One region of the Streptomyces sp. 2-1 genome, then DNA from elsewhere that is predicted to be linked to it. Evidence: riboswitches for the same ligand, from Rfam matches in the RefSeq annotation. Region 1 holds a riboswitch; each other region holds the start of a gene.
What was found. Region 1 has a riboswitch for cyclic di-AMP ahead of ACN20J_RS08965 (C40 family peptidase). Riboswitches for the same ligand answer to the same signal wherever they lie in the genome.

Region 1 (5,433 bases):
GGGCAACGACTATCTGGGCCTGGCGAGGCATCCCGAGGTCACCGAGGCGGCCGCGAGCGCCGCGCGGACCTGGGGCGCCGGAGCGACCGGCTCCCGGCTCGTCAGCGGCTCGACGGAGCTGCACGCGGAACTCGAACGCGAGCTGGCCGAATTCTGCGGGTTCGAGTCCGCGCTGGTCTTCTCGTCGGGGTACGCGGCCAACCTCGCCGCCGTCACCGCGCTGGCCCCGCACGGCTCCCTCGTCGTCTCCGACGCGGGCAACCACGCCTCGCTGATCGACGGCTGCCGTCTCGCGCGCGGCACCACCCAGGTCGTCGCGCACGCCGACCCCGACGCCGTGCGCAAGGCGCTGGGCACGCACGCCGGAGTGGCCGTCGTCGTCTCCGACACGGTCTTCTCGGTCGACGGCGACGCGGCCCCGCTCAGCGGACTCGCCGCCGCCTGCCGGGAGTACGGCGCCGCCCTGCTCGTGGACGACGCGCACGGTCTCGGCGTACTCGGCGAAGGCGGTCGCGGCGCTCCGCACGCGGTGGGTCTCGCGGGCGCGCCGGACGTGGTCACCACCGTCACGCTGTCGAAGTCGCTCGGCAGCCAGGGCGGCGCCGTCCTCGGACCGGCCCACGTCATCGACCATCTGGTCAACGCGGCCCGTACCTTCATCTTCGACACCGGTCTGGCCCCCGCGGCGGCGGGTGCGGCCCTCGCGGCCCTGCGGCTGCTGCGCAGGGAACCGGAACGGGCCACGCGCGCGCGTGCCGTGGCGACCACCCTGCACGAACGGCTGACGGCCGAGGGCCTCGAAGCCGTACGACCGGACGCCGCCGTCGTCTCCGTGCGGGCACCCTCCCCGGAGCGGGCCGTGCGCTGGGCCGCGGACTGCCGCGAGGCCGGTCTCGCCGTCGGCTGCTTCCGTCCCCCGTCGGTGCCCGACGGCATCTCACGGCTGCGGCTCACCGCCCGCGCGGACCTCACCGACGGGCAACTCGACCGTGCCGTACGCCTGATCATCGAAGCGCGGCGATAAAACCCTCCCAGGCGGCGGGGGCGAAGAGCAGGGCGGGTCCCGACGTGTTCTTCGAGTCGCGCACCGCGAGCAGTCCGGCCCACGGTCCGGAGGCCGGACGGGCCGTCTCGACGCAGTTGTTCATTCCCGTGCTGCGGCTGCTGCGCTGCCACCGCACACCGTGCAGACGGGTGCTCGAAGGTAGGGGCCGAGGCAGGGCGGGCATGGTGCCTCCTTATGCGCCGTGAGCTACACCGGCGATGAAATCCAACGTTTCCTCGGGCGAAAGGGCGTGGACCTGAAGGGAGTCGAAGGCCTCGCTGTAGGCCTGAAGGTCTTCTTTCCGTTCGAGATAGAGGCTACTCGTCAAGTGGTCTAGAACAACCACATCCAGATCAGATCTGCTCGGAAACGAAAAAATAACAAAGGGCCCGGTGACGCCGACATGAGCTCCAACTCCGAACGGCAGCACCTGAATCCGCACGTGAGGGAGTTGCGCGGCCTCTGCGAGGTGCTCCAACTGCCGTGCCATGACCGCCGGTCCGCCGACCGTCCGTCGTAGGGCCGCCTCGTCGAGAACCGCACTCAGTTGGAGCGGTGGATTCGAACGCAGCACGTGCTGGCGGGCGAGACGCACCTCCACCAGCGCGTCGACCTTGTCGTCCGGCGCCCCGTCCACGGCCGCCAGGGTCACTTCACGCGCGTACTCCGGTGTCTGCAGAAGCCCCGGCACGACGGAGTTCTCCAGCGTGCGCATCACGCTGGCCTGCGACTCCAGGCTGATGAAGTCGCTGTAGGTGGACGGCAGAAGACCCCGGTAGGCGTGCCACCAGTGGTGGCGGCCGTTGTCGTCGGAGCCCGCCAGCACCACGAGCAACTCGCGCAGCTCCGCGTCCCGGACCTCGTAGGCGTCGAGGAGCAGCTCCACGTCCGTCGGCTTCACCCCGCTGCGGCCGGTCTCGATCCGGCTCACCTTCGACTGGTGCCAGCCCACGAGCCGGGCCGCCTCGCCGCTCTTGAGGCCCGCACGGGCACGCAGGGTACGCAGTTCGGCGCCGAGTTTCCGGCGGCGCACAGCGGGACCGTACTGCATGGCCGTCTCCTTCCGACCGTCGCGCCGGCGCTATATCGTCCGGCGTCACGCCGACCGTAGAGGACAAACCGGCCCCCCGCCCAAATACGGTCGGCCGTCGCAGAGTTCACCGCTTCGAGCGACAGATATATGCATATCTCGGTGGATCGGCACCGTGAACGCCGAGGTAGTGGCACTCTGGCGCAAGCACCAGTCCGGGACCGTACTCGAAGTCATCCGCTTCGTGTCGGACTCCGGTCCCGTGGGAAAGGGACGACCTCGCCATGGCAGACCACCAGGAAGCATCCGTCACTCTGCCGAGCGATCCCGCCTCGGTCTACGCCGCCCGCACCTATGTCATGAACGTGCTGGCCGAATGGGGACTTCCATCCGACACGGAGGCGGCCGACACGGTCCGGCTCATCGTCTCGGAGCTCGCCACCAACGCCGTACAGCACACGTTCGGGCAGTCGCCCACCTTCACGGTGGACATCGAACTCGACCGCGACGAACAACTGCGTATCGGCGTGACCGACAGTCACCCGCGCTTCCCGAAACGTTTGCCCGCCGCCGTCCAGCAGGACAACGGCCGCGGCATGGTGATCGTCCGCTGGCTGACGGTCGAGTGCGGCGGCAAGCTGACGGTCCGGCCCACCAGAGAGGGCGGCAAGACGGTCTCGATCATGCTGCCCTGGACGGCGCCGGTGCAGCCTGTGAGAGCGGACTGAGCGCCGTGCCCGGGCCATCGAGGTCGCTGCCGCGCTCGTCCTGCTCGGCGTCGGGCTCGTCCCGGCACCGTTGGCGGCGTGAAGGGGCCCGCTAGTCCTTGTCGGCGGAACCCTGCATCAGGTGGGGGAGGAGCGCCCAGAGCCCCGCGCAGACGACCAGGGTGGTCGCGCCGGCCGCGATGCCGCCCGCCCGGCCCGTCGCCACGTCCACGACGAGCATGACCGAACCGGAGAGGGCGAGCGCGAGCACGCCGAGCCCGATCTGGGCCAGATGCGAGGAGGCGTTCACGACCTGCGGCTTGGCGCCCTGCTGGAAAAGCCGGCGATGCAGCGCGGCCGGGGCGGTGAAGAGGGCGGCGGCCAGTACGGACAGCAGCAGCGTGACGACGTACGTGGCCCGCTGGAACGAGTCCAGGGAGGGGAAGCGCGCGGTGAACGCGAGGGTGAGCAGGAAGGCGAAGAGGATCTGCACCCCGGTCTGCGTGACCCGCAGTTCCTGGAGCAGTTCGTTGAAGTTGCGGTCGGCGCGCTCGAGCCGGGTCTCGTCGCGTTCCTCGTGGTGATGCGGTTCGCCCATGGGTGAAGGAGTAACCACTCAGCCGCGAAAATCACGCTCCGGGCCACGAGAGAGGGCCGCGGCGATCACCGCGGCCCCCTCCCGGGCGGGTCACCTGACCCGGCCGTACCAGACGCTCTTCGTCCAGATCTTCTGGAGCTTCACCACTTCCCCGGTCTTCGGGGAGTGCCAGATCCGTCCCTTCCCGGCGTAGATGCCGACGTGGTAGACGTTCCGGCCCGAGTGGAAGAAGACCAGGTCCCCCTGCTTGCGGTTCGAAGCGGAGACATGGTTCGTCTTGTTGTACTGCGCGGCGGCCGTACGCGGCAGGGACTTGCCCGCCTTCTTGAACGAGTAGAGCGTGAGGCCGGAGCAGTCGAAGCGCTTGGGCCCCACGGCTCCGTACTTGTACGGGGAGCCCTTCTTGGAGGCCGCTACCTGGAGTGCCTTCGTCGCGGGTGTGGCCGCTTCCGCGCCGGAGGTGAATCCGGGGGCCACTATGCCACCGCCTACAGCGGCGATGGTGAGAGCCGATGCGGTACCGGCCCTGCTGAACAGCGACGGGACACGATTGAGCGCAGTCATGCGCAACCCTTCGTCAGCCGCCTGTGAAGGATGACCTGTCGGATTCGGGCTGGCGAAGTTGCCCGGCCGCTGACGCGGCTTCACCCCAAGGGCTGCTCGGCCCGGTCATGGCGTGACCGTTCCGGCGACCCGTCGTGCTTGGGTCCTCCACTCCTGCCGATCCACTTCTGTCGACCGGTCATCCGTGCGGCGGCAGGACTCGGCGTCCGCCCGGATCGCCCCGCCGCTTGTGGCGGGGGCTTGTCGTCGGAAGGGATCTTGACGCACGGATGTCCCAAAAGCCGAGCGGAATCGGCGATTTGTGGGCTTACTCACCACTCACCCGTTCGGGTGGACAGCCATTCCAACGGGAGGGCGTCCAGGGGGTCGACGACCCTCGTACCAGCACCGGAACGTCTAATTCCGTACGGAGACTACGCGTGTTGCGCAGTTCCCACGGGCCTGTAAAAGCAGCTCTGGCTACGCTGTTCGGTGGTACGCCTTTCGGGCCGTTTGAACCCTGACCCGGACGTCTCGTCAGATGCCTGCGTGACGCCGGGTCCGTGGCGGTACGTCAGCTGTCGGAGCGCGGCGGTAGCGCGATCCGGCCCGCTCGGCGCTCACCGTCGAGGACGCGCAGCGCCCGCGCCAGGGTCGGCGCGTGCACCTCGTGCTCCCCGCGCTGATGCATCAGGGCCAGCGCGTCACGCAGCGCGGCAGCCTTGCCGACCAGGGCCTGGGCGGCGCGCAGCCCCCGGTAGGTGTCCCCGGAATGGGCCGGGTTGATCCGGCCGAGCAGGTCCACCACTTCAAGGTAACGGTCGATCAGCTCGGCCTCGGCGCGGGTCAGGGCCGGCAGCGGCGGCAACTCGGGTGGGAGCATCGGGCCGCTCACCTCGCGCCGGGTGCGCTCTGGGTGGACTTCCGGCTTGCGACGATCCGGTCGATCAGTCCGTACTCCAGCGCCGCCCGCGCGTCCAGGATCTTGTCCCGCTCGATGTCGGCACCGATCCGCTCTCGGCTCTGGCTCGTGTGCAGGGCGAGCATCTCCTCCAACTGCCCACGGGTACGCATCAACTCGTCGGCCTGAATGGCCAGGTCGGACGCCTGTCCCTGGACGGGCTCGGAGAACGACGGCTGGTGGATCAGCACGCGGGCGCCCGGCAGCGCGTACCGCTTGCCCGGTGTGCCGGCCGCGAGCAGCACCGCCGCGGCCGACGCCGCCTGCCCCAGGCAGATGGTCTCCACCTCGCAGCTGACGAACTGCATCGTGTCGTAGACGGCCGTCATCGCGCTGAACGAGCCGCCGGGTGAATTGATGTAGAGCGAGATGTCCCTGTCGGGCGCCTGGTACTCGAGGTGCATGAACTGCGCCATCACGTCGTTCGCCGATACGTCGTCGATCGGCGTCCCGAGGAACACGATCCGCTCCTCCAGCAGCTTCGAGTACGGGTCCATGGTCCGGCTTCCCGAACTGGTGCGTTCGGTGAACTCGGGCAGGACATAGCGG
Region 2 (5,433 bases), 6.0 Mb from region 1:
ACGGCAACCCCGTCAACGCCGCCTCGATGCTCGCGGTTCTCGGCCTCGGCGCCCAGGGCGGCGAGGAGATCGTCCTGGCCTCCGACGCCGAGGGCGCGGACGCCGCGCTCGACCGCCTGGCGAAGCTGGTCGCCGAGGGCCTTGAGGAGCTCCCCGAGACCGTCTGATCTCTCGGACCACGTACGGCGGAGCCGCGTCGACCCGTATCGGGTGACGCGGCTCCGCCGTTTCCGCCTGCAGGCCGCGCGCTGCTTTGTGGCCTCACGCACTGTTTTTCCCGTGCGTCACACCGTCTCGCGGCTTTTCGCCGCACTCTCGGGCATCGTCCGGGCTTTTTGGGATGCCCGCGCACCGCGTTCCACTCATCCTGGTTCCGCGCATGCGGAAATCACGTGCGCGGAAATTCCCGGCACGTGAAAAAAGGGGCAGCAGAAATAGACCCCTGCAAATAACTCTCTTTGTATACGGCGCCACTGTTAATGCCGCAGGCCCGCCGTGTTTACGGGATGTTGCGAAGTCCTCACACGCTCCGCGCGATCGGAGCCGCCGGGAAAGCGCAGCCGGTGCGCGGCCATCGCCCGCTCGGTGTGCAGCGCCGTGATCGCCCTGGCCCGGTCGTTGTCGCCGCGCGCGACGGCGTCCACGATGGCGCCGTGCTCGGCCCAGGACTCGGCGGGGTGGGCGGGCGCCTCGACCGAATACATCCAGGCGATCTTGTGCCGCAACTGGGCGAGCGTGGACGTCAGCACGGGGCTCCCCGAGGCCTGTGCGAGCGTCTCGTGGAACCAGCCGCCGAGCGAGCGCAGATCCTCGCTGTTGCCCCTCCTGGCCCGCTCCTGGCCCAGCCTGACCAGGCCGCGCAGCACCTTGAGGTGCGCCTCGGTGCGACGCTGGGCGGCGCGCGCGGCCCCAAGCGGCTCCAGCAGCATGCGCATCTCCAGGAGATCGGCGGCCTCCTGCTCGGTGGGTTCCGCGACGCACGCGCCCGCGTGCCTGCGCGTGACGACGAATCCCTCCGCCTCCAGGGTGCGCAGGGCCTCCCGCACGGGGACCCGCGAGACGCCGTACCGGCGCGCGAGCAGTTCTTCGGTGAGCCGGCTGCCGCGCTCGTAGACACCCGCGACGATGTCGTCACGGATCGCCGTGCATACCGAGTGCGCGGGAATACGCATGACCGGACCTCCGCCTTAACCCCCGCGAAACGCGGTCGATTGACGCTTGTTCGGTGACTCTATTGCAGAGAACGGGAAATTCCGATGGCGGACCGGAATCCGTGGCTATTTTTTGGACACACCCGGCTTCTGAACAGGCAGTCGTCCGGTGCAAAGTCGGCCGGGAAGTGGCCGAGAAGCCATCAGGAAGTGATCAGAACCGCGCGAAGGCCCCGGCTCGGTGAGCCGGGGCCTTCGGGAGAGCTGCCGCGCGGGAGAGCCGTCGCGTGGGAGGGCTGCCGCGTGGGAGGGCTTGCGCCCGCCGTCAGACGTTCACGCCGTGCTGGCGGAGGTACGCGAGCGGGTCGATGTCCGAGCCGTACTCCGCGCTCGTCCGCGCCTCGAAGTGCAGGTGCGCCCCGGTGACGTTGCCGGTCGCCCCGGAGAGGCCTATCTGCTGGCCCGGGGTGACCGTCTGGCCGACCGAGACACCGAGGGAGGACATGTGCCCGTACTGGGTGTAGGTGCCGTCGTTCATCTTGATGACGACCTCGTTGCCGTACGAGCCGCCCCAGCCGGCCTCGACGACGGTGCCGGCGCCCACCGCGTGGACGGCGGTGCCGCTGGCTGCGTGGAAGTCGATGCCGGTGTGGCTGCCAGAGGACCAGACGGCGCCGCCGGCCTTGTAGCCGGTGGAGACATACGAGCCGGAGATGGGCGCGGTGTACGACTTCAGCAGGCGCTCACGCTCAGCTGCGCGGGCAGCGCGGGCCTTGACCTCGCGCTCCTTCTTGGCCTTCTCCGCGGCTTCCTTGGCACGCTCCTTGGCGGCGGCCTCGGCCTTCTCGCGGGCGGCGGTCTCGTCGGCGGCCTGCTGCTGGGCGGCGGCCTGCGCGTCGATCTGGTCGGCGACCGTGTCGCCGATGGTGATCGCCTGGGTCAGGGTCTGCTCGGCGGGGCTCTCGGCGGCGAGTGCGGGAGCAGCCAGGGTGCCGACCACACCGGTGGTGGCGAGTGCGGCGACGCCGACGGTCCGGTTGGTCGTGCGCTTCATACGGCTGGGACGACGGTGCTTCCCGGTGGCGCGAGTGAACGCCATGAAGTGGCTGGTCCTTTCCTTCCTTCTCGCCTACCGGGTTAGCTGACGGGTTCGGAGCAGGAAGGTCTCCTACGGACCCCCTTCGGGAAGGGCGTCCGATTCACCCCAGGGACTTCATATGGGTCCCCGGCTCCCCTGGCTCGCGCCGTACGGGGACTCGGCGATGACTGTCCGGTGCCGCGGGCGCGGCGCACTGCCTGACGAACAGCCGGACCGACGCTAAGCGGGGCGTCTTTCAATCAACAAACGGATCAAGGGTTTTGAGGCGCATGCCACAGGGCAGACACGCAACCTCCCTATCAATACGGACAACCAGTGGTTCGGGTGATGAAGTCCGGGCAAAAGGAGAACCCAGGCGACTCTTCCGTCACCTGGGTTCTCAGCGGAACGGCCCGGTTCCACTGCGCCTTCTACTGCGCGCTCTACTCCGCTGTCACGACGCTGACTTCGCCGATTCCGAGGGCCCTGACCGGCTCCTCGATCTGCGCGGCGTCACCGACGAGGACGGTCACCAGACGGTCCACCGGGAAGGCGCTCACGGCGGCCGCGGTGGCCTCCACGGTGCCGGTCGCGGCGAGCTGCTGGTACAGCGTCGCCTGGAAGTCGTCCGGCAGGTGCTGCTCGACCTGGTCGGCGAGCGTGCCCGCGACGGCGCCCGCCGTCTCGTACTTCAGGGGCGCCACGCCCACCAGGTTCTGCACGGCGACGTCGCGCTCGGCGTCGGTGAGGCCCTCGGCCGCGAGGGTGCGCAGCACCTTCCAGAGGTCGTCGAGCGCCGGGCCGGTGTTCGGGGTGTCCACGGAACCGCTGATGGCGAGCATCGCGGCGCCCGTCCCGTCCGGCGCGGAGCGCAGCACCTGGCCGAACGCCCGCACACCGTAGGTGTATCCCTTTTCCTCGCGCAGGACGCGGTCCAGGCGTGAGGTGAGGGTGCCGCCGAGGCAGTACGTGCCGAGCACCTGGGCGGGCCACACGCGGTCGTGCCGGTCGGCTCCGATACGGCCGATGAGCAGCTGCGTCTGGACGGCTCCGGGACGGTCGACGATGATCACGCGGCCGGTGTCGTCGGCGGTGATCGGCGGAACGGGGCGGGCCTCGGCCTGCGATCCCGTCCAGGCGCCGAGCGTGTCCGCGAGCAGCGCGTCGAGGTCGACGCCGGTGAGGTCGCCGACCACGACGGCGGTCGCGGTGGCGGGGCGTACGTGCTTCTCGTAGAAGGCGCGCACGGCCGCCGAGTCGATCGCGGTGACCGTCTCCTCGGTGCCCTGGCGCGGGCGCGACATGCGCGAGGTCGCCGGGAAGAGCTGCCGGGAGAGCTCCTTGGCGGCGCGGCGGGCCGGGTTGGCGGTCTCGTGCGGGATCTCGTCGAGCCGGTTGCGCACCAGCCGCTCGATCTCGCTGTCCTCGAACGCGGGTGCCCTGAGGGCGTCGGCGAGCAGACCGAGCGCCTTGGGGAGCCGGGAGACGGGGACTTCGAGGCTGATCCGTACGCCGGGGTGGTCGGCGTGCGCGTCGAGGGTGGCGCCGCAGCGCTCCAGCTCGGCGGCGAACTCCTCGGCGGAGTGCTTGTCGGTTCCCTCGGTGAAGGCACGCGCCATGATCGTGGCGATGCCGTCCAGGCCCTGCGGCTCGGCCTCCAGCGGGGCCGCCAGGAGGATCTCGACGGCGACGACCTGCTGGCCGGGGCGGTGGCAGCGCAGCAGCGTCAGGCCGTTGTCGAGCGCGCCGCGCTCGGGGGCCGGGAAGGCCCAGGGCCTGGCCTCGCCGGCCTGGGGCTGCGGGTGGAATTCCATCGTGGCGAGCTCGGTCACTTGGCCGCCTCCTCGTCGGTGTCGTCAGCGGCGTCGGTCTCTTCGGCCTCTTCGGCGACGGTCTCTTCGGCCTCTTCGGCGACGGTCGGCTCGTAGACCAGCACCGCGCGGTTGTCGGGGCGCAGGCGGGCCTTGGCGACCTCCTGGACCTCCTCGGCGGTGACGTCGAGGACGCGCTGGACGGCGGTGAGGGCGAGCTGCGGGTCGCCGAACAGCACCGCGTACCGGCACAGTTCGTCGGCGCGGCCCGCGACCGTGCCGAGGCGGTCCAGCCACTCGCGCTCCAACTGGGCCTGGGCGCGCTCCATTTCCTCGGCGGTGGGGCCCTCCTCGGCGAACCGGGCGAGCTCCTCGTCGACGGCGGTCTCGATCACCGGCACCTCGACGTCGCCGGACGTCTTCACGTCGAGCCACCCCAGGGAGGGCGCTCCCGCGAGGCGCAGCAGGCCGAACCCGGCCGCGACGGCGGTGCGGTCGCGGCGTACGAGCCGGTTGTAGAGCCGGGACGACTCGCCGCCGCCGAGCACGGTCAGGGCCAGGTCCGCCGCGTCGCACGCGCGCGTGCCGTCCTCCGGAAGCCGGTAGGCGGCCATCAGCGCGCGGGCCGGGACCTCCTCCTCGACGACCTCGCGCAGCTGCTCACCGATGGTCTCGGGCAGCGAACCGTCGCGCGGGGCGGGCTTGCCGTCGTGGCCCGCGATCGAGCCGAAATACTTCTCGACCCAGGCGAGCGTCTGCTCCGGGTCGATGTCTCCGACGATCGACAGAACGGCGTTGTTGGGCGCGTAGTAGGTGCGGAAGAACGCGCGGGCGTCCTCCAGGGTGGCCGCGTCCAGGTCGGCCATCGACCCGATCGGGGTGTGGTGGTAAGGGTGGCCCTCCGGATAGGCGAGGGCGGTCAGCTTCTCGAAAGCGGTGCCATAGGGGACGTTGTCGTAACGCTGCCGGCGCTCGTTCTTGACGACGTCCCGCTGGTTCTCCATGGACTCGTCGTCGAGCGCGGCGAGCAGCGAGCCCATGCGGTCGGCCTCCAGCCAGAGGGCGAGCTCCAGCTGGTGGGTGGGCATGGTCTCGAAGTAGTTGGTGCGCTCGAAACTGGTCGTGCCGTTGAGCGAACCGCCCGCGCCCTGCACCAGTTCGAAGTGGCCGTTGCCCTTCACCTGGCCCGAGCCCTGGAACATCAGGTGCTCGAAGAGGTGGGCAAGTCCGGTGCGGCCCTCGACCTCGTGGCGCGAACCGACGTCGTACCAGAGGCACACCGCCGCGACCGGGGTCAGGTGGTCCTCGGAGAGCACCACACGCAGGCCGTTGGCCAGGCGGTGCTCGGTCGCTGTCAGGCCGCCGGAACCGGCCTCAGCTGTGGCCGTGTGAC
Region 3 (5,433 bases), 7.5 Mb from region 1:
AAGGTCGCCGACGCCCTCGGTGAAGCTGTCCCCCACCGCCACGTACGACCCGATCACTGATCTGTTGTCATTCTTCGAATCGTCTGCCACATCGGGCCATGATTCACCTTCGGGTGTGAGCTACGCGACCGTAGGAAAGGGTTGACGCGCGGTGAGATAAGCCACTCGTCAAGTGTTGGTCAATCTCGGAATAAGGGGCTCCATCAGGGACGTTGTCGCAGCTCTCGCACCCTGAAGTCCGTGATCCTGAAGTGACTCCAGACCGTCCGGAACGCGAAGTGCCCGCTCGTGTACGGCTCTTGGTCCACGAAGTCGAAGACGAGCCGCCCGTTGTTCCACCACCGGACCGTCGAGCCGTTCGAGACGATCCTGACGCGGTTGGGCTCGTTCGCCGTGAGCAAGGGCTCTGTGTAGTCGAAGACCAGCGGGCGCACACCCGCCTCACCGACGTAACGGCGCAGCCTGGTCGTGGTGTTGGTGTTGGCTCCGTATCCGGCGTAGTACGTCGTGAGGTGGTCGTACTCGTCGAGCGCACCGCCCCGGTGCGTGGCGAAGAGGTCCTCCGGGGAGCGGACGTCCGTGGCGTTCCAGAAGTTGTTGAGGTCCGAGACCCGGTCGTTGGCGCCGCCCGCGGAGACCGGTGTGGCGGTGTACTCCAGGACATAGGGCCCTCGGAGCTTGCGCTTGAACCACACAGTCGCGCCGCTCGGCACGTCTATCTCCAGGACGCCGCGGGACGCGGTGACGCTGCCGCCGTCCTGCAGTTCCGTCGCCCACTGGCCGAGGCCGTGCCGGAAGTCGTCGCGGGCGATGAGCCGCCCCGGACGGCCCCGGACCGCCGCACCCGCGGTCTGCGCGGGGGCCAGCGCGGTGAGTGCGGCACCGGCGGCCAGGACTCCGAACGCTCTGCGTGTGGTCGTCATGAAGACCTCCATGGCAGGGAAGGCGCATAGAAAGCGCTTGCGGAGATCACTGTGCCGCGACTTCCGCATCCCTGTCGACACATCGCCCGGCCATGCCACAGACGTGCCACAGAACCGAAACACCGAAGACCGGACCCCGGGGATCACCGGGTCCGGCCTTCGGAGACGAGCGGAGTGGTACGCCGTGCGGGCGTGCCTGGCGTCGGGTCAGACGGAGACGCCCTTGCCACGCAGGTACGCCAGCGGGTCCACGTCCGAGCCGTAGTCCGGGGTGGTGCGGATCTCGAAGTGCAGGTGCGGGCCGGTGACGTTGCCCGTCGCGCCGGAGAGGCCGACCTGCTGGCCCTCGGTCACGGCCTGTCCGGCCGAGACGGAGAGGGAGGACAGGTGGGCGTACTGGGCGTAGTGGCCGTCCTCGAGCTGGATGACGACCTGGTTGCCGTACGCGCCGCCCCAGCCGGCGGAGACGACCGTGCCCGCACCGACGGACTTGAGGGACGTGCCGGTCGGGACCACGAAGTCGACGCCGGTGTGGTACCCGCTGGACCACATGCTGCCCGACATCTTGTACGGGGTGCCGACGCCCGCGCCCGCGACCGGCAGCGTGAAGCCGGCGGCACTGGCCTCGGCGGCCTTTGGAGCGGCAGCAGCCTTGGGGGCCGCGGCCTTCTTCGCGGAGGACTGGGTGGTCTTGGAGGCGCCGGAGTCGGAGCTCGACGTGGCGGCGGCCTTGCCGATCGACAGCTTCAGGCCCGGGTGGATCAGCGCCGGGTCACCGCCGATCGCCTTGCGGTTGTCCTCGTACAGCTTCTTCCAGCCGCCGCTGACGTTCTGCGTGCCGGCGATCTTCGACAGGGAGTCGCCCGCTCGCACGGAATAGGTCTTGGCGGCGGCCTTCTTCGCCTCGGCCTTCTTGTCGGCGGCGGCAGGCGCCGATTCGGCGGCCTTGTTCGCGACATTCGAGACGCTCGCCACGGAATCGGCGGCGGACTGCGAAGTCGCGGCGTGCGCCCCGGTCGCACCGAGCAGCGGAAGGGCGAGCGCCGCGCCGCCGGTTCCGGCGACGGCTATGGAGCGGGTGAAACGCTGGGACTTGGGACGGCGGTGCTTACCCTTCGCGGGCATGGCGAATTCCTCTCCGGCGCCTGCGAGGTGAGCTGTCGGGTGCGAGCTGGAGATGCCCGGCCGTGTTTGCGCACGACTTAACCCCTAGCCGTTCCGGAGACCGGAACAGGCGTTCTACCTGTGGGTCCCCCGCTCCTGCCGTGTACGGGTGGGTGAGCGGATTCCGGGCGGCGGCAGGATTGGGCGTCCGTCCGGATTGGTGGCGAACGTAAGCGACATGAAGACGCAGGAACAACCTTTGGGGTTTCCTGTGTGCCCCGTTCTCTTGATCCCTGACCGAAATGACGGTCACGCTGCGTAAATCAGGGATCTTCCCCGTTTGTTAAATCCCTGAAAACGCAACCGAATTACGTGAACATGGCGACAGCGGACCGTCACGAATATGACGCTGCTCACGGAGTGCCGTTCCAGGAGCCTTTATTCCAGAGCGAGTTGGAACCAATGCTCCATTACGGACACAACAGTCACATGCGACGCAGCCGGAAAACTGCCGCATCAAGGTCGCCGCGCAACCCCGTCCGCAATCCGTGATGCAACAGCACCGCACCTCGGTGGACTTCGCCCGTTTCGAGGCATTCGTACGTCGCCGCCGGGTCGAGCCCGCGCAGTCGCACCGGAGCGACCGGCTCGCCGTAGTGCTGGGCCTGGAGCCAGGCGAGGACGACGACCTCCCCGTCACGCGAGTACTGCACGGCGCTCAGCCCGCCCTCCGGCGCCCGCAGCCGGTGGAGGTCCCCGCCCTGCACGACGGGCCGGATCTCCTTGTAGAGCTCCACCCACGTCCGCGCCTCGGCCAGCTCCTCCTCGTTCCACCGGGTCAGGTCGCCGCCGACACCGAGCACGCCGGCCATCGCGCTCACGAAGCGGAAGCGCAGCGAGCTGGCGCGGCCGTTGAGCTGGTCGTTCGGACTGTCGGTGACCCAGGCGGCCATCACCCGCGCGGGATGCACCTGGCTGAAGCCGTGCTGGATGGCGAGCCGGTCGAGCGGGTCGGTGTTGTCCGAGGTCCACACCTGGTCCGTACGCGCCATGATCCCGAGGTCGATACGGCCGCCGCCGCCCGAGCAGGACTCGAAGGCGACGCCCGGATGGGCCGCCCGCAGCCGGTCCAGGAGGCGGTACAGGGCGTGCACATGGTCCACCCAGAGCCGCTGCGGGTAGGCCTCGCCGGGCCACCCCGCGTCGGTGAAGCAGCGGTTGAAGTCCCACTTCACGTAGTCGATCGGCGCACTGGAGAGCAGCGTGTCGAGCTGCTCCCACAGGTACTCCTGGACGTCCTCGCGGGCGAGGTTCAGTACGAGCTGATTGCGCAGCTCCGTCCTCTTTCGTCCCGGTTGGAACTGCACCCAGTCGGGATGCGCTCGGTACAGCTCGCTGTCCGGGTTGACCATCTCGGGCTCGACCCAGATCCCGAACTGCATCCCCATCGCGTGCACCTCGTCGGCGAGGGGCTTGAGACCCGCCGGGAAGCGGTCGGGGTTGGGCGTCCAGTCGCCGAGCCCGGCCCGGTCGCTGGTGCGCGCCCCGAACCAGCCGTCGTCGACCACGAACAGCTCGACCCCCATCGCGGCGGCCCGTCGCGCCAGCGCCCCCTGCTGCTCCTCGGAGATGTCGAACTCCGTGGCCTCCCAGGAGTTGTAGAGCACCGGCCGGTGCTCGCCCGCGTCCGGGATCACATGGGCGTGCTGGTAGGCGTGCCAGGCACGGCTCGCGCCGCCGAATCCGCCGTCGCTCCACAACCCCGCGAAGACGGGTGTGACGAAGCTCTCCCCCGGCTCCAGTCGCAGCAGCCCCGAGTCGTCGTACCCGACGCCGCCGGTGATCTGCACGCGCGCGTCAGGGAGTTGGGCCACGGCGATCCGCCAGGTGCCCGACCAGGCGAGGGCGCACCCGTAGACCTCGCCCTGCTCCTCGGTGGCCGCTCCGTCGGGGTCCAGGGCGACCCAGGGCAGGTGCTGGTGCGAGGTGTGCCCGCGCCGGCTGCCGATGACCTTCTCACCGTAGGTGAGTTCGGAGCGCACGAGCCGGGACTCGGCCGCCCACCGGCCATGCAGCTGGGACAGCCGCCAGCCGTCGCGGTGCGGCAGCGTCCAGGCCGCGGAGTCTGCGCGCAGCACCTCCAGGGCGGGCCCTTCGTTGGCGAGGGTCACCCACCGCTCGACGACGTCGGTCCCGGCACGCATCCGGTAGTGCAGCGTGATCCTGAGCCCGGAGTCGGAGAACCGCAGCCGCAGCTCGTCGCCGTCGGCCTCGTACGTCTCGAAGCTCCACTCGGTGCCGCGCCGCTCGTCCGTACGCACGGACAGGGCGGGCCGCCCGAACCGGGGGCCGCCCTCCACCGGGTACTCCTCGTGCCCGTCGAGGGTGGCCTCGAAGGCCCAGTACTCCGGTCCCGGGCCGGCGGCGAGTGCCTCGGCGTCGGCGAGCGCGATACGCGGACCCCAGTGCAGATGCAGCAGCGCGTCGTCCTCGCCGAGCCGCAGGGCATAACTGCTCGCCGGGCCCGAAAGAAGCCACGTACGACCGTCTTCGCCGATCTCCAACATCAAACCCTCACAGATCCGAACAGGCACGCTCAATCATCAACATCATTATGGGCCGCGTGCCTCCCCGGCAACGCCTGTGGACAACTCATTGGCCTACGAATCGATGTCGTATCGTCGAGAACGCACTTCGCCGACGAGCCGCGTCGGCAGCCGAATGGGAGGAGCCCCCGTGACGCAGCAGGTCCCGTCGACCGAGCCCGAGCTGGCTGGAGTGCGCAACTTCCGTGATGTGGGCGGCCTGCCGACGGTGGACGGCCGACGCGTGGCGTACGGACGGCTGTTCCGCAGCGGCCATCTCGCGCACGCGACGGAGTCGGACGCCGCGTTCCTCGCGTCCCTGGGCCTGCACACGATCTTCGACTTCCGGAATGCGGCCGACCAGAAGCTCGAAGGACCGGACGTCGAGCTGCCGGGTGTGCGGAACGTGAATCTTCCGCTGACCGACCCGGCGCACGGCGCCGAGTTCTGGACGATGGTCCGCGACGGCGACATCGACCAGTTGCGCTCGATCCTCGGGGACGGCAAGGCGGCGGACCGGATGATCGGTTCCTACCGCGCGATAATCCAGGAGCGCACGGCCGAGCACCGCCAGGTGCTGCACTCGATGGCCGAGGACAGCGTCCCCGCCCTGATGCACTGTGCGGCGGGCAAGGACCGCGCCGGCATCTCCATCGCCATCACCCTGCTCGCCCTGGGCGTCGAGCGCGAGGCCATCGTCGCGGACTACCTGGAGTCGAACGCGACGCACCGCCGCTACAAGGTGCACCGCAGCAAGTCCTCCGCCTCGGCGTACTCACCCGAGGTGATGGAGCTGCTCAGCCCCCTCTTCGACGCGCGCG
Region 4 (5,433 bases), 4.8 Mb from region 1:
GCGGCGCAGCGCCTGAGCGAAGCTGATCTTCTCGCGCTGGGAGAGCGCGTCGATCATCGCCTCGGCGCGGTCGCCGATGCCGCGCTTGGGGACGTTGAGAATGCGGCGCATCGGTACGGAGTCCTCGGGGTTCGCGAGCACGCGCAGGTACGCGAGGACGTCCCGGACCTCCTTGCGCTCGTAGAAGCGGACGCCGCCGACGACCTTGTAGGGCAGGCCGACACGGATGAAGACCTCTTCGAAGACACGGGACTGCGCGTTCGTACGGTAGAAGACCGCGACGTCGCCCGCCTTCGCGTCGCCCGCGTCCGTGAGCCGGTCGATCTCGTCGGCGACGAACTGGGCCTCGTCGTGCTCGGTGTCGGCCACATAGCCGGTGATCTGCGCGCCCGCGCCCGCGTTGGTCCACAGGTTCTTGGGGCGGCGCGACTCGTTGCGCTCGATGACCGCGTTCGCGGCGGTGAGGATCGTCTGCGTCGAGCGGTAGTTCTGCTCCAGCAGGATCGTCGTCGCGTTCGGGTAGTCCTCCTCGAACTGGAGGATGTTGCGGATGGTCGCGCCGCGGAAGGCGTAGATCGACTGGTCGGCGTCACCCACCACGCACAGCTCGGCCGGCGGGAGGTCGTGCGCGCTCGGCGGTACGTCCACGGGGTGCTCGGAGGTGCCGACGAGCTCGCGGACCAGTGCGTACTGCGCGTGGTTCGTGTCCTGGTACTCGTCGACCAGGACGTGCCGGAAGCGGCGGCGGTAGTGCTCGGCGACGTCCGGGAAGGCGCGGAGGAGGTTGACCGTCGTCATGATCAGGTCGTCGAAGTCCAGCGCGTTCGCCTCGCGCAGGCGGGACTGGTACATCGCGTAGGCCTGGGCGAGGGTCTTCTCGAAGCCGTCGGCGGCCTGGGCGGCGAAGTCCTCCTCGTCGATCAGCTCGTTCTTCAGGTTCGAGATCTTGGCGCTGAACGACTTGGGCGGGAACCGCTTGGGGTCGAGGTCCAGGTCACGGCAGACCAGGGCCATGAGGCGCTTGCTGTCTGCGGCGTCGTAGATCGAGAAGGAGGAGGTGAAGCCGAGCTGCTTCGACTCGCGCCGCAGGATCCGTACGCAGGCGCTGTGGAAGGTCATCACCCACATCGCGTTGGCGCGCGGGCCGACGAGCTGCTCGACGCGCTCCTTCATCTCGCCCGCGGCCTTGTTCGTGAAAGTGATCGCGAGGATCTGGCCCGGGTGCACCCTGCGCTCGCCCAGCAGGTGGGCGATCCGGTGCGTCAGCACACGGGTCTTGCCCGAGCCCGCGCCGGCCACGATGAGCAGCGGCGAGCCGTGGTGGACCACCGCCGCGCGCTGGTTCTCGTTCAGCCCGTCCAGGAGCGCGGCCGGGTCCACGTGCGGCCGGGGCGCGCCGTCGCGGTAGTACCCGTCCCGGCTCGGCGGCACGTCGAACTGGCCGCCGAACAAATCGTCCGGAACGGGCTCCGACTCCTGCCCCTGGTCCTCCGGCGGCGGCGGGGGCTCGTCCTCGGGCGGCGGGGGCTCCTCCTCGTGGGCCCGTGAGGGCTTGAGGTCCGCCAGGAAGCTGTCATCAAAGAGGCTGCTCATCGCTCTCCGAGTCTAGGCGCCCCCACTGACAGCCTGCCGCCACCTTGGAAACTCGACGGGGTCGCTCCGCGGGGGTGCGGGTTTCCGTGGCTGCTCGCCTTGAGTTTCGTCACCCTCCGGTGGGGGTTTGCAGCGGTCCGTGATCACGTGGTCTGGCTGCGGCTTCGGCTGGGATTCGGGAGCGGTGTGTCGTGGGTGCGGGTCGGCTTTGGTTGGCGTGCGCAGTTCCCCGCGCCCCTGAAGGGGCGCTGCAGTGGGGCGGGCTTCACCTAGTAGACAACTCGGGGCAGAACCATCCGAATTGGCAATCGCGAATCGAGTCCAAGGCTAAGGTCACGAAAATGTATCGGGCATATCGCACATCAAACTTCACAGGGGCCACACGAATTGGCTAACTTTTATGTGGGCCGCACGACCCGCACCGGCGAACACGCCGGGCCGAGCGGCCTCCGCCGAGTCCGGCAGGCCCTCGTGGCCGACGGAGCCGGGGACCCACCGACCTTGGGGTGAATCGGTCCAACTCCCTTCGGGGAAACGGGCCGTAGGGCAAACCTTCCGGAGCACCCGCCCGAACCCGACAGCTAACTCGGTAGGCGGACGACGGAAGGAGACGCCCTCGTGGCGCCACACCGCAGGTCCCGGCCCCCCAGTCCCATGGGCATACGGACTCCGGCCATCGCCACCGCGGCCCTGACCTCGGTGGCCCTCCTCTCCCAGACGGCGAACGCGTCGCCCTCCGAGGAGCCCAGGCCGAGCCTCGAGGAAGTCGAGAAGAAGGTCGGCGACCTCTACCGCCAGGCGGAGACGGCCAGCGAGAAGTACAACGCGGCCAAGGAGAAGACCACCAAGCAGAAGAAGCGCGTCGACACCCTCCTCGACGACGTGGCGCGCCGCACGGAGAAGCTCAACGACGCGCGCGAGGAGCTCGGTACGTTCGCCGCCGCGCAGTACCGCACCGGGGCCGCCGCCCCCGACACCGCCTCCCTCCTCCTCGCGGACAACCCGCAGGACTACTTCGACCAGACCCAGCTGATGGACCGGCTCACCAGCCGCCAGAAGCAGTCCGTCGACGACTACGTGACGCAGCAGACCGCGACGACGGAGAAGCGGCAGGAGGCGTCCGAGAGCCTGGAGACGCTCACCAGGACGCAGAGCTCGCTGAAGACGTCCAAGGCGGACGTCCAGCGGAAGCTCGCCACGGCGCGCGACCTCCTCTCGAAGCTGACCACCGAGGAGAAGGCGCGGCTCGCCGCGATCGAGCGGCAGAAGCAGGAAGAGGCCCAGCGCAAGGCCGACGAGCTGGCCCGGCAGCAGGCGGCCGACGCCGAGCGGCGGCGCCAGGAGGCCGCGCAGGACACCGGGACATCCACGAGCTCCGGGAGCGCCTCAGGGACCTCCGGGTCCGGCTCCACCGCCTCCACCGCCAAGGCCGACAAGGCGCTCGCCTTCGCCCGCGCCCAGATCGGCAAGCCGTACGTCTGGGGCGCGAGCGGCCCCGGCTCGTACGACTGCTCCGGCCTCACCCAGGCCGCCTGGAAGGCCGCCGGCGTCACCCTCCCGCGCACCACCTGGGACCAGGTCAAGGCCGGCACGACGGTCTCCGTGAACAGCGCCCAACCCGGTGACCTGGTCTTCTTCTACGACGACATCAGCCACGTCGGTATCTACATCGGCGACGGCATGATGATCCACGCGCCCAAGCCGGGGGCGTACGTCCGCGAGGAGTCGATCTACTACATGCCGATCCACAGCGTGGTGCGCCCGGCGTGAGGGGCTTCGGCTTCGTGAGGGGCCTTTCGTAGACCTGGGTGGAAATGGGAGAGGGCACACGCGCGTGTGCCCTCTCCTGTTTCCGCTCAGGCTCCCGTTTCCGCTCAGGTCCAGAGCACCGCGATGAAGATGTTCGCCGTGGTCAGTCCGCCCACCAGGCCGAACAGGCTGTTCTCCACCTTCTCCTCGTCCCGTTTCACGTACACGAGGCCGAGGATCACGACCAGCAGGGCGAGCTTCACGCCGATCTTGATGTTGTTGACGGTCTGGTCGTCGGCCTGGTTGAGGCCGACCAGGATCGCGCCGGTGACCAGCATCGTCAGCGCGCCGTGGAGCATGGCCGGGCTGAAGCGGGCCGTGCCGTCGCTCATGGCCTTCAGCTGGGTGAGGAAGCCGCCGAGGAGGGACGCGATGCCGATGATGTGCAGGGCGACGAAGACATGAATGAGTACGTCCATGGCTCCGGACACTAACCAAACGCCTCCGTACCACCGCACACCGCCCCCGGCCCGCACACCCGCCTCGAATACCCGGCTCCGGCGGAGCCCATAGCACCCGGTCGCCCCCCGTTTCCCCACAATCCGCGCATCGGTCACCGCACCACGTCAAGTCGGCGGCCCCGGGCCCGGATCGCGGTCGTACCCGGTCAGCTCATGTCCGAGTCCCACCACTTCCGTACATGCCGTTACCCCCGCCGCGGTCGCAGGTTTAGCGTCCTTCTCCAGGTGACCGGCTCCCCACCACCGCCCGGGTCAGGGGCGGCATCCGGACACCACCGCCGAGAAAGGTCCGGCGGCGGCCCGCTCCCCCTGTGCGGGCCGCCGCCGGACGTGCAACCGGCCCTGAGGGCCGCCGCCGCGGGACGCACCAACTCCTCGGCGGCCGTACGGAAGGACGTGGATCGCACGTGGCAGCGCACCGCAAGCCGAGACAGCGCTCAGTCGGCGGCAGTACGGCCCGCACCGCCTTCACCATCGCGCTGGCGGGCGCGGCGAGCGCGACCGGCTTCGAGGGGACGGGAACCGCCGCTCCCGAGCTGACACCCGCTCAGGTCAAGGCGAAGGTCGACAAGTTGTACCAGGAGGCGGAGGTCGCCACCGAGAAGTACAACGGCGCGAAGGAGAAGTCGACGAAGACGCGGGGCCGCCTGGACACCCTGGCGGACGAGGCCGCGCGCCGGACGGAACGGCTCAACTCGGAGCGGGACGCGCTCGGTTCACTGGCGGCCGCGCAGTACCGGGACGGCGGCGTCGACCCCGCGCTCGGGCTCATGCTCTCCTCCGATCCCGACCAGTACCTGGACGGGGCCGCGTTCGCCGAGCGGGCCGGCAGCAGGCAGGCCTCGAAGGTGTCGCGCGTACGCCGACAGCTGCGCGAGATCGAGCAGTTGCGCGGGGCCGCGCACGTCGAACTCACCTCGCTCAAGGAGCGGCAGGCGGAGCTGAAGCGGCACAAGACGACCGTCACCGGGAAGCTGGGAGAGGCACGGGATCTGCTGTCGCGGCTCTCGGACTCGGACCGGGCCCGCATCGGCGCCGACGACGCGGACACCGCCCGCGCCTCACGTTCCGCCGCGGGCCCGCGCGATCTGGGCGGCAGCACCGGTTCGTCGGCCGCTGCCCCCAACTCCCGTGCTGCGAACGCCATTTCGTATGCGTACGGGAAACTCGGCAGCCCGTACGTGTGGGGCGCCACCGGACCCGACGCCTTCGACTGCTCGGGGCTGATGCAGGCCGCGTACCGTGCCGCGGGGATCGAACTGCCCCGCACCACGTACGCGCAGATCAACGCGGGCCAGCGGGTGTCACGGTCCGAACTGCGCCCCGGCGACCTGGTGTTCTTCTACTCGGGCATCAGCCATGTGGGGCTGTACGTGGGCAACGGGCAGATGGTCCACGCGCCCAATCCGTCGGCGCCGGTGCGGGTGGCGCCGATCGACGAGATGCCGTTCGCGGGGGCCACGCGCGTGGCGTGAGCCGGCCGGCAGGCGAACAGGCAGGGTTGGGTGGAACAGGCAGGGATTGGTGGAGGGAGCGGGGGAGTTCAAGCCGTTCGGGCGTCGGACTGGCG

Region 2: another riboswitch for cyclic di-AMP. It lies ahead of ACN20J_RS35450 (M23 family metallopeptidase); the one in region 1 lies ahead of ACN20J_RS08965 (C40 family peptidase).
Region 3: another riboswitch for cyclic di-AMP. It lies ahead of ACN20J_RS41725 (LysM peptidoglycan-binding domain-containing M23 family metallopeptidase); the one in region 1 lies ahead of ACN20J_RS08965 (C40 family peptidase).
Region 4: another riboswitch for cyclic di-AMP. It lies ahead of ACN20J_RS30160 (NlpC/P60 family protein); the one in region 1 lies ahead of ACN20J_RS08965 (C40 family peptidase).

The regions. Positions count from the first base shown of each region.
Region 1 covers NZ_CP183383.1:2,038,338-2,043,770, reverse strand. The annotation lists gene ACN20J_RS08990 (8-amino-7-oxononanoate synthase) at 1-1,024, shown strand, start outside; gene ACN20J_RS08985 (DUF397 domain-containing protein) at 1,005-1,229, opposite strand; gene ACN20J_RS08980 (helix-turn-helix domain-containing protein) at 1,239-2,096, opposite strand; gene ACN20J_RS08975 (ATP-binding protein) at 2,360-2,803, shown strand; gene ACN20J_RS08970 (DUF6328 family protein) at 2,895-3,380, opposite strand; gene ACN20J_RS08965 (C40 family peptidase) at 3,471-3,944, opposite strand; cyclic di-AMP (ydaO/yuaA leader) riboswitch at 3,948-4,159, opposite strand; gene ACN20J_RS08960 (hypothetical protein) at 4,498-4,806, opposite strand; gene ACN20J_RS08955 (ATP-dependent Clp protease proteolytic subunit) at 4,815-5,433, opposite strand, start outside.
Region 2 covers NZ_CP183383.1:8,055,074-8,060,506, reverse strand. The annotation lists gene ACN20J_RS35460 (HPr family phosphocarrier protein) at 1-167, shown strand, start outside; gene ACN20J_RS35455 (GntR family transcriptional regulator) at 477-1,172, opposite strand; gene ACN20J_RS35450 (M23 family metallopeptidase) at 1,477-2,250, opposite strand; cyclic di-AMP (ydaO/yuaA leader) riboswitch at 2,263-2,423, opposite strand; gene ACN20J_RS35445 (M16 family metallopeptidase) at 2,673-4,061, opposite strand; gene ACN20J_RS35440 (M16 family metallopeptidase) at 4,058-5,433, opposite strand, start outside.
Region 3 covers NZ_CP183383.1:9,515,110-9,520,542, reverse strand. The annotation lists gene ACN20J_RS41735 (SGNH/GDSL hydrolase family protein) at 1-57, opposite strand, end outside; gene ACN20J_RS41730 (DUF6250 domain-containing protein) at 204-923, opposite strand; gene ACN20J_RS41725 (LysM peptidoglycan-binding domain-containing M23 family metallopeptidase) at 1,131-2,048, opposite strand; cyclic di-AMP (ydaO/yuaA leader) riboswitch at 2,053-2,217, opposite strand; gene ACN20J_RS41720 (alpha-galactosidase) at 2,513-4,594, opposite strand; gene ACN20J_RS41715 (tyrosine-protein phosphatase) at 4,764-5,433, shown strand, end outside.
Region 4 covers NZ_CP183383.1:6,816,330-6,821,762, reverse strand. The annotation lists gene pcrA (DNA helicase PcrA) at 1-1,593, opposite strand, end outside; cyclic di-AMP (ydaO/yuaA leader) riboswitch at 2,034-2,205, shown strand; gene ACN20J_RS30160 (NlpC/P60 family protein) at 2,212-3,363, shown strand; gene ACN20J_RS30155 (hypothetical protein) at 3,468-3,821, opposite strand; gene ACN20J_RS30150 (NlpC/P60 family protein) at 4,271-5,338, shown strand.